3 regions of the Thioalkalivibrio sp. ALE10 genome follow, and region 3 is predicted to be linked to each of the others. Evidence: predicted binding sites of a transcription regulator. Region 3 holds the regulator's gene; each other region holds the start of a gene.
The links. Region 3 encodes sigma-54, which starts transcription at its own class of promoters, with help from an activator protein. Its sites were predicted from a motif close to TGGCANGNTNCNTGCTT; they were not measured.

Region 1: the regulator sigma-54 is predicted to act here: its motif matches at 1,490-1,506, upstream of F788_RS0110710 (CmpA/NrtA family ABC transporter substrate-binding protein).
Region 2: the regulator sigma-54 is predicted to act here: its motif matches at 989-1,005, upstream of fliL (flagellar basal body-associated protein FliL).

What each region holds. Positions count from the first base shown of each region.
Region 1 is NZ_KB906455.1:101,386-103,631, reverse strand. Features, by position in the region: gene F788_RS0110710 (CmpA/NrtA family ABC transporter substrate-binding protein) at 1-1,310, opposite strand, end outside; gene F788_RS0110705 (nitrate regulatory protein) at 1,779-2,246, opposite strand, start outside.
Region 2 is NZ_KB906454.1:74,393-76,638, reverse strand. Features, by position in the region: gene F788_RS0109695 (flagellar hook-length control protein FliK) at 1-832, shown strand, start outside; gene fliL (flagellar basal body-associated protein FliL) at 1,043-1,522, shown strand; gene fliM (flagellar motor switch protein FliM) at 1,532-2,246, shown strand, end outside.
Region 3 is NZ_KB906450.1:434,003-436,248, reverse strand. Features, by position in the region: gene lptB (LPS export ABC transporter ATP-binding protein) at 1-157, shown strand, start outside; gene F788_RS0102140 (RNA polymerase factor sigma-54) at 242-1,771, shown strand; gene hpf (ribosome hibernation-promoting factor, HPF/YfiA family) at 1,775-2,113, shown strand; gene F788_RS0102130 (PTS sugar transporter subunit IIA) at 2,118-2,246, shown strand, end outside.

The sequences.
Region 1 (2,246 bases), on a different contig from region 3:
AACCGGTCAGGGCCCATCTCGATCGGCGAGGAGGCCGCCTCCAGGGTCCAGTGTTCATTGCGTGTGCCTTCCGTCTTCCAGTCGATCTCGGGATAGGCGACGCCCACTTCTGCAGCCGCTTGCCGATACAGTTCGGGGCGATAGACCTTTTCGGCCACCGCACGCATATCCACAGGCTCTTCCAGCTGCCCCCAACGAACCATCTGCGTGACAAACCAGGCCGCATGCGAGCGCCACGGAAAGCTGGCCGCGTAACGGTGGAACACATTGAAGTCCGGGAAGGGTTCGGGGTCTCCGTCCGGATTGAACTGGAGCGTCCCCGTCATCGACATGGCCACTACGTGTTCAGGGGCGTTGACAAAACGGCGGCCCGAAATGATGCGCACCACTTCTTCGCGATTCTCGGGCTTGTCCATCCACTCGTTGGCCTCGATCAAGGCCCGCAACGCTGCCTGGTGCGTATTCGGGTGTTCTTCCGCCCAGCTCTCCAGTACGCCAAACACCTTCTCCGGATTGTTGTTCCATATCTCGTAGTTGGTGACCAGGGTCTTGCCGATACCCATGTCCACCGCACGCATGTTCCAGGGCTCGCCGACGCAGTAGCCATCCATGTTGCCCGCGCGCAGGTTGGCCACCATCTGGGGTGGCGGGATCACAACCAGGCGGACATCCCGATCCGGGTTGATCCCGGAAGCGGCCATCCAGTAGCGCAGTTCATAGTTATGCGTGGATACGGGGAAAACCATGGCGAAGGTCATCGGGGCACGGCCCGCTGCCTGGTCGGCATCGATGACCTTCTTCAGGGCGCGCGCGGAAATCGGCCGTTCGTTCATAGCCTCCGGATCGGCCTCGACCATCCGGTCGTAGAGCTCGTTGGAAACGGTAATCGCGTTGCCGTTGAGGTCCATGCTGAACCCCGTGATGGTGTTGCGCTGGGTAGCACCCACGCCCAGCGTCGCGGCGATCGGCATCCCCGCCAGCATGTGCCCGCCATCCAGGCTCCCAACGGAGACCTTGTCGCGAATATTGGCCCAGGAAGCCTCCTTGGCCACATGGACGTCGAGCCCGTGGCGAGCGAAATATCCCTTCTCCTGGGCGACTACGAGCGGAGCACAATCCGTCAAGGGGATAAATCCGAACTCGAGCTTGGTCTTTTCCAGCCCTTCGGATCCCCCGGCATAGGCCGCCGACCGGAAAAAATCCGGATGCATCCCCAAGGCGGCGCCCCCTGCCAGAACGCCGCCGGCCTGAAGGAAACGCCGGCGCGACAGGCCGGAGGTCTTTTTCGTGTCATTCGTGTGATCGGTCATTGCGGGTTCACTCCCCTTGTCAGCAAACACATCCCAAAAACGAAAAAAGGCGTCCTATCAGCCCGGCCGCGTTTGCAGCCGGGTGATGGACGCCTTTGTCCAGTCCCGTGGGAGGCCCGGTCGTCGGGTCTCCCTGTTGTCAGGCGACGAACCGCCGTTGGCTCGTCTTGCCGGTATTCCTGCAGGAGGTGTGCCAATTAGCCGTTGCTGATCGACCGATAGGGCGCAAAGCCTATCCTGACGCGGAAAAATCGGACGGTTCCCGGTACTCAATCGAATCTTCGCAGGGGAATATCACTCGCAAGCGGCACCACCCTGGGGCACACCGGCGGTGCAGATGAACCGCGCTGGTGCACTACCTGTAGGAGCCGCCTTGGCGGCGAAGCCCCTGCCAGTCGCGGACACTGGCAGGTGCTTCGCGGGCAAGCCCGCTCCCACAGGGCCGGCATCCGTTTCCCGGGGAGTTAGCTACAGGCCGCCCTTGCCCAGCAGGTCGGACATCGCGACGGTCGCCTCGGCGACCTCGGCCAGGCGCCGGTTCTGGTTCATCGCCGTCTGGCGCAGGAGCTTGTAGGCCTGGTCCTCGCTGAGGCCGCGGTGCTGGATCAGCAGCGCCTTGGCACGCTCGATGGTCTTGCGCTCGGCCAGGGCCTGGCGTGCCGCATGCAGTTCATCCTCCACCGACTGCAGCCGGGCCGCCTGGCGCTGCACCAAGTCCATCACCGAGTGTCCGACGATCGGTACGTTGAGTGCGGCATCGCCCTCCTCCTGCGCGGGCTCCAGGCCCTCCGGCGCGCCGAAGAACACCGCATACGGGACGCTGTCGCGCAGTTCCGACTCGGCGAGTTGCGCGACCCGGTCACGCACCGCGCCGAGGTCCGCGCGATCCGCCGTGATGCGTGCCGAGCAGCACTCGTTCAGGTGCATCTCCAGCAG
Region 2 (2,246 bases), on a different contig from region 3:
CGCTGTGGACGGCATGCAATTGCCGCCCGGCTGGCTGACCGGCGAGGAAGGTGACGGAGAGATCGACGACCGCGAGCTGCGCAGTCTGCTGGAAGACGGGCCCGGGTCCGGAGCGGCGGGCGACGGCATCCCGGTTTCCCTGATGCGCCTGTTCCTGCAGGCCGGTCCGGAAGGGCAGAACCCGGGGTCGCGGCTGCAGGAACTGGCTCCCGGGGCGCTGACCGGCGGTGGCTCGCGTGAAGGGACCACCGAGGTCCTGGCCCAGTGGCTGACGCAGGCCTCGGAATCGGCGCGCAGCGGCCGTGAGAATGCCCAGGCACTGGCCCAGCCGGCAGCCCAGGCCTCCGATGCCGAGGGTGCGCGGGGCGGCGGGATGCGGCTGGATCTGACCCGCCTGCTGCAGACTTCGGGCGATCGCCAGCTTGCGGAGCAGATCCAGATGATGGCGCAGGCCCGCGGCGGGCGCACCGAGATGAAACTGCATCCGCCTCAGCTGGGGGTCCTGGATGTGCGGGTCAGCATGGAGGGGGACCGTGCCAGTGTACAGTTCTTCAGTACCAACCCCGTGACCCGTGAGGTGCTGGAAGCGGCAATGCCGCGCCTGCGTGACAGTCTCGCCGACAGCGGGCTCGAACTTGCCGATGCCTCGGTTTCGGATGAACCGCCGGACGATTCCGCGGATACCGAGATGGCCGGCGACGGTTACGGGAGCGGGGATGAACCCGGCGTCGCCACGGGTGCGGAGGGCGAAGAGAGCGACGACGAAGAAGGTCCCGTCGCCCCCGGCAGCACCCTTTCCTTCCTCAACCGGCGGGTGGACCTGTTTGCCTGAGGTCCGTTCCGGCAGGCCGGCCGCCAGAATCTCGACTTCTCCATCGATGGAGCGTCCGGTTCGTTGACGCATACGCCGGGCGCTCGATCCTCCGGATAACGCACCACACCCCCTCAGATGGATTCAACTCCCTGTTTATAAAACAGTAATGATTCATGGCACCGCGCTTGCTTGGGTTCCGGCAGCGAATCCACGCAATGCGGGTGTGTCATGGCGGAGAAGGAAGTCGAACTGGAGAACAAGGGGGGCGGCGGCAGGAAATGGATGATCATCATCCTCCTGGTCGTTGCGGTTCTGCTCGCCGGCGGCGGGGGCGCGGCCGCCTGGTACCTGCTGTCGCAGGACGCTGACGAAACGGCGGAAGATCTGCCGCCCGAGCGCCACTATTCGTCGCTCGATCCCATGACGGTGAACATCGATGCCCCGGGAAGCGTGCAGTTCCTGCGCGTGCAGATCGGTCTGGTGTCCACCGACCCGGCGGTGCTGGAAGCCGTGGAGGATCACCTGCCCGTAGTCCGCAACGACATCCTCGGCATCCTCTCGGATCAGGAATATACCGAGCTGAACACGCGGGAAGGCAAGGAAGCGCTGGCGGAGGAGCTGACGGCCACTGTCCGTGCGATCCTGGAGTCGCGCGAAGCGCCCTCCGATCTGGAGCGCGTGGTGTTCACCGAACTGGTCATGCAGTAAGGCCGCGTCATGGCACAGCAAACCGACATCCTGAGCCAGGACGAGATCGACGCGCTGCTGCACGGCGTCGATTCCGGCGACGTCGAGACCGAGGAGGAAGAGTTTCCCCACGACGGTCAGGCGCGCGAGTTCAATTTCGCCACCCAGGATCGCATCGTGCGCGGGCGCATGCCCACGCTCGAGATGATCAACGAGCGTTTTGCGCGGCATCTGCGCGTGCGGCTGTTCAACATGCTGCGGCGTTCGGCCGAGATCTCGGTCAGCGGCACCCGGCTGACCAAGTTTTCCGAGTACATGCACTCCCTGTTCGTGCCCACCAGCCTGAACCTGGTACGCGCGCATCCGCTGCATGGCACCGGACTGTTCGTGTTCGACCCCAAGCTGGTGTTCATCCTGGTGGACAACTTCTTCGGCGGCGACGGGCGCTTCTATACCCGCATCGAGGGCCGTGACTTCACCCCGATGGAGATGCGGGTGGTGCACAGCATCCTCGAGGGCGCGTTCGAGGACATGACCAAGGCCTGGGAGCCGGTCATGGACATCGACTTCGAGTTTCTCAACTCCGAGGTCAACCCCCAGTTCGCGAACATCGTGAGCCCCACCGAGATCGTTGTGATCAACGAATTCCACATCGAGCTGGATGGGGGCGGCGGCAATCTCCACGTGACCCTGCCCTATTCGATGATCGAACCGATCCGCGAGCAGCTGGATACCGGTATCCAGT
Region 3 (2,246 bases):
ACTAATCTCGGATCACAACGTACGCGAGACCCTGGGTATCTGCCATCGCGCGTACATCCTCAGCGAGGGGCGCCTGCTGAGCGCGGGCACGCCGGACGAACTGCTGGCCGACGCCCGCGTGCGCGAGGTCTACCTCGGCGAAAACTTCCGCCTGTGACACCGACCGCCGCACCCGGACGGTGCACAAGCCCGCAGCAAGGGATTACTATTCACTTATGGTGACCAACGCCTTTCCCAACTCATGCTGAAGCCCGGGCTGAATCTGCAGCTCGGTCAGACGCTGACCATGACGCCGCAGCTGCAGCAGGCCATCCGGCTGCTGCAGCTGTCGACGCTGGAGCTCCAGGCCGAGATCCAGCAGGCGCTGGAAAGCAATCCCATGCTGGAACAGGCCGAGGATGACGAACTCGGTGCCGACGCGGGGGACACCGCGGACACTGCCAGCGACGCGAACACCGACGACGGCGAGAGCGGCAGCGACGCCGCCGGCACCGGCGAAACGGTGGATGCCGGCGGCTCGGAGGACGTCATCCCCGACGAGCTGGTGACCGACAGCCGCTGGGAAGACATCTACGACGCCAGCGCCAGCCCGCGCGGTCCGGACGACCGCGACCCGCTGGAGAACACCTCGGACGACGACGGCGGCGGGCTGCAGGATCACCTGCTGTGGCAGCTGCATCTGTCGCACCTGACCCCGCGCGACCAGCGCATCGGCGCCGCCCTGATCGACACCATCAACGGCGACGGCTACCTCGAGGGCGACGTCGAGACCCTGGCCGAGACCATCAGCCGGAGTGAAGAACCCCCCGTCGACACCGACGAGGTCGAGGCCGTACGCCACTGGTTGCAGCACTGCGACCCGCTGGGGGTCGGTTCGCTGGATCTGCGCGAGTGCCTGGAGGTCCAGCTGGGTGAGCTGGCGCCGGACGCGCCCTCGCGCGAGGCGGCGCGCGCGGTCCTGGAACACGGCATGGACGCCCTTGCCCGGCGTGACTACAAGGCCCTGCAGCGCCAGAGCGGCGTACGCGATGGCGACGAACTGGCCGCGGCGCTGGACCTGATCCGCACGCTGAACCCGCGCCCCGGCGCCCAGATCAGCGAGACACCGCCGGAATACGTGGTCCCGGATGTCTACGTGCGTCATACCGACCGGGGCTGGCAGGTCGACCTGAATCCCGAGATCGCCCCGCGCATTCGCATCAACGACCTCTACGCCGGCATGGTCCGCCAGGTCTCCGATGCCCGCGACAGCGCCTTCATGCGCGATCAGCTGCAGGAGGCGCGATGGTTCATCAAGAGCCTGCACAGCCGCAACGACACCCTGCTGCGCGTGGCGCGCGCGATCGTCGAACGCCAGCAGGGGTTCCTGGAACACGGCGAGGTGGCGATGCAGCCGCTGATCCTGCGCGACATCGCCGAAGCCCTGGAGATGCACGAGTCCACGATCTCGCGGGTGACCACGCAGAAATACATGCACACCCCCCGCGGGGTGTTCGAATTCAAGTATTTCTTCTCCAGTCACGTGGGCACCAGCGACGGCGGGGAATGCTCCGCGACCGCGATTCGTGCCATGATCCGCGAACTCATCGAAGAGGAAACGCCGGGCAAACCGCTCAGCGATTCCCGCCTCGCCCAGATCCTCGCGGATCGGGGCATCAACGTGGCCCGGCGTACCGTGGCCAAATACCGGGAGGGCATGAACCTGCCATCCTCCAGCGAACGCCGCCAGATGGCCGCCATGCCGACCGGAAGCAAACCGAAAGGAGCCTGACCCATGCAGATCAATCTCACCGGACACCACGTCGACATCACCGACGCCCTGCGCGACTACGTCAACGAGAAATTCCAGAAGCTGGAACGCCACTTCGACAAGGTGATCGACGTGCACGTGGTGCTGAACCACGAGAAGACGCAGAAGCTGCACAACAAGGCGGAAGCGAATCTGCAGGTCAGCGGCAACCACATCCACGCCGAGGCCAGCCACGATGACATGTACGCCGCCATCGACGGCCTGATCGACAAGGTCGACCGCCAGCTGATCAAGCACAAGGAGAAGGTCAAGGATCATCATCGCGCCGAGGGCGCCCAGCGCAACCGCGAACAGCCCCAGTAAGCCGATGAATCCGGCCGAGCTCATCACCCCGGAGCGCATCGGACTGGAAACCGACTGCTCCAGCAAGAAACGAGCGCTGGAAACCCTCGCCGATCTGCTGGTGGACGGGGCCGCGGACGGACTGGCGGCCAGT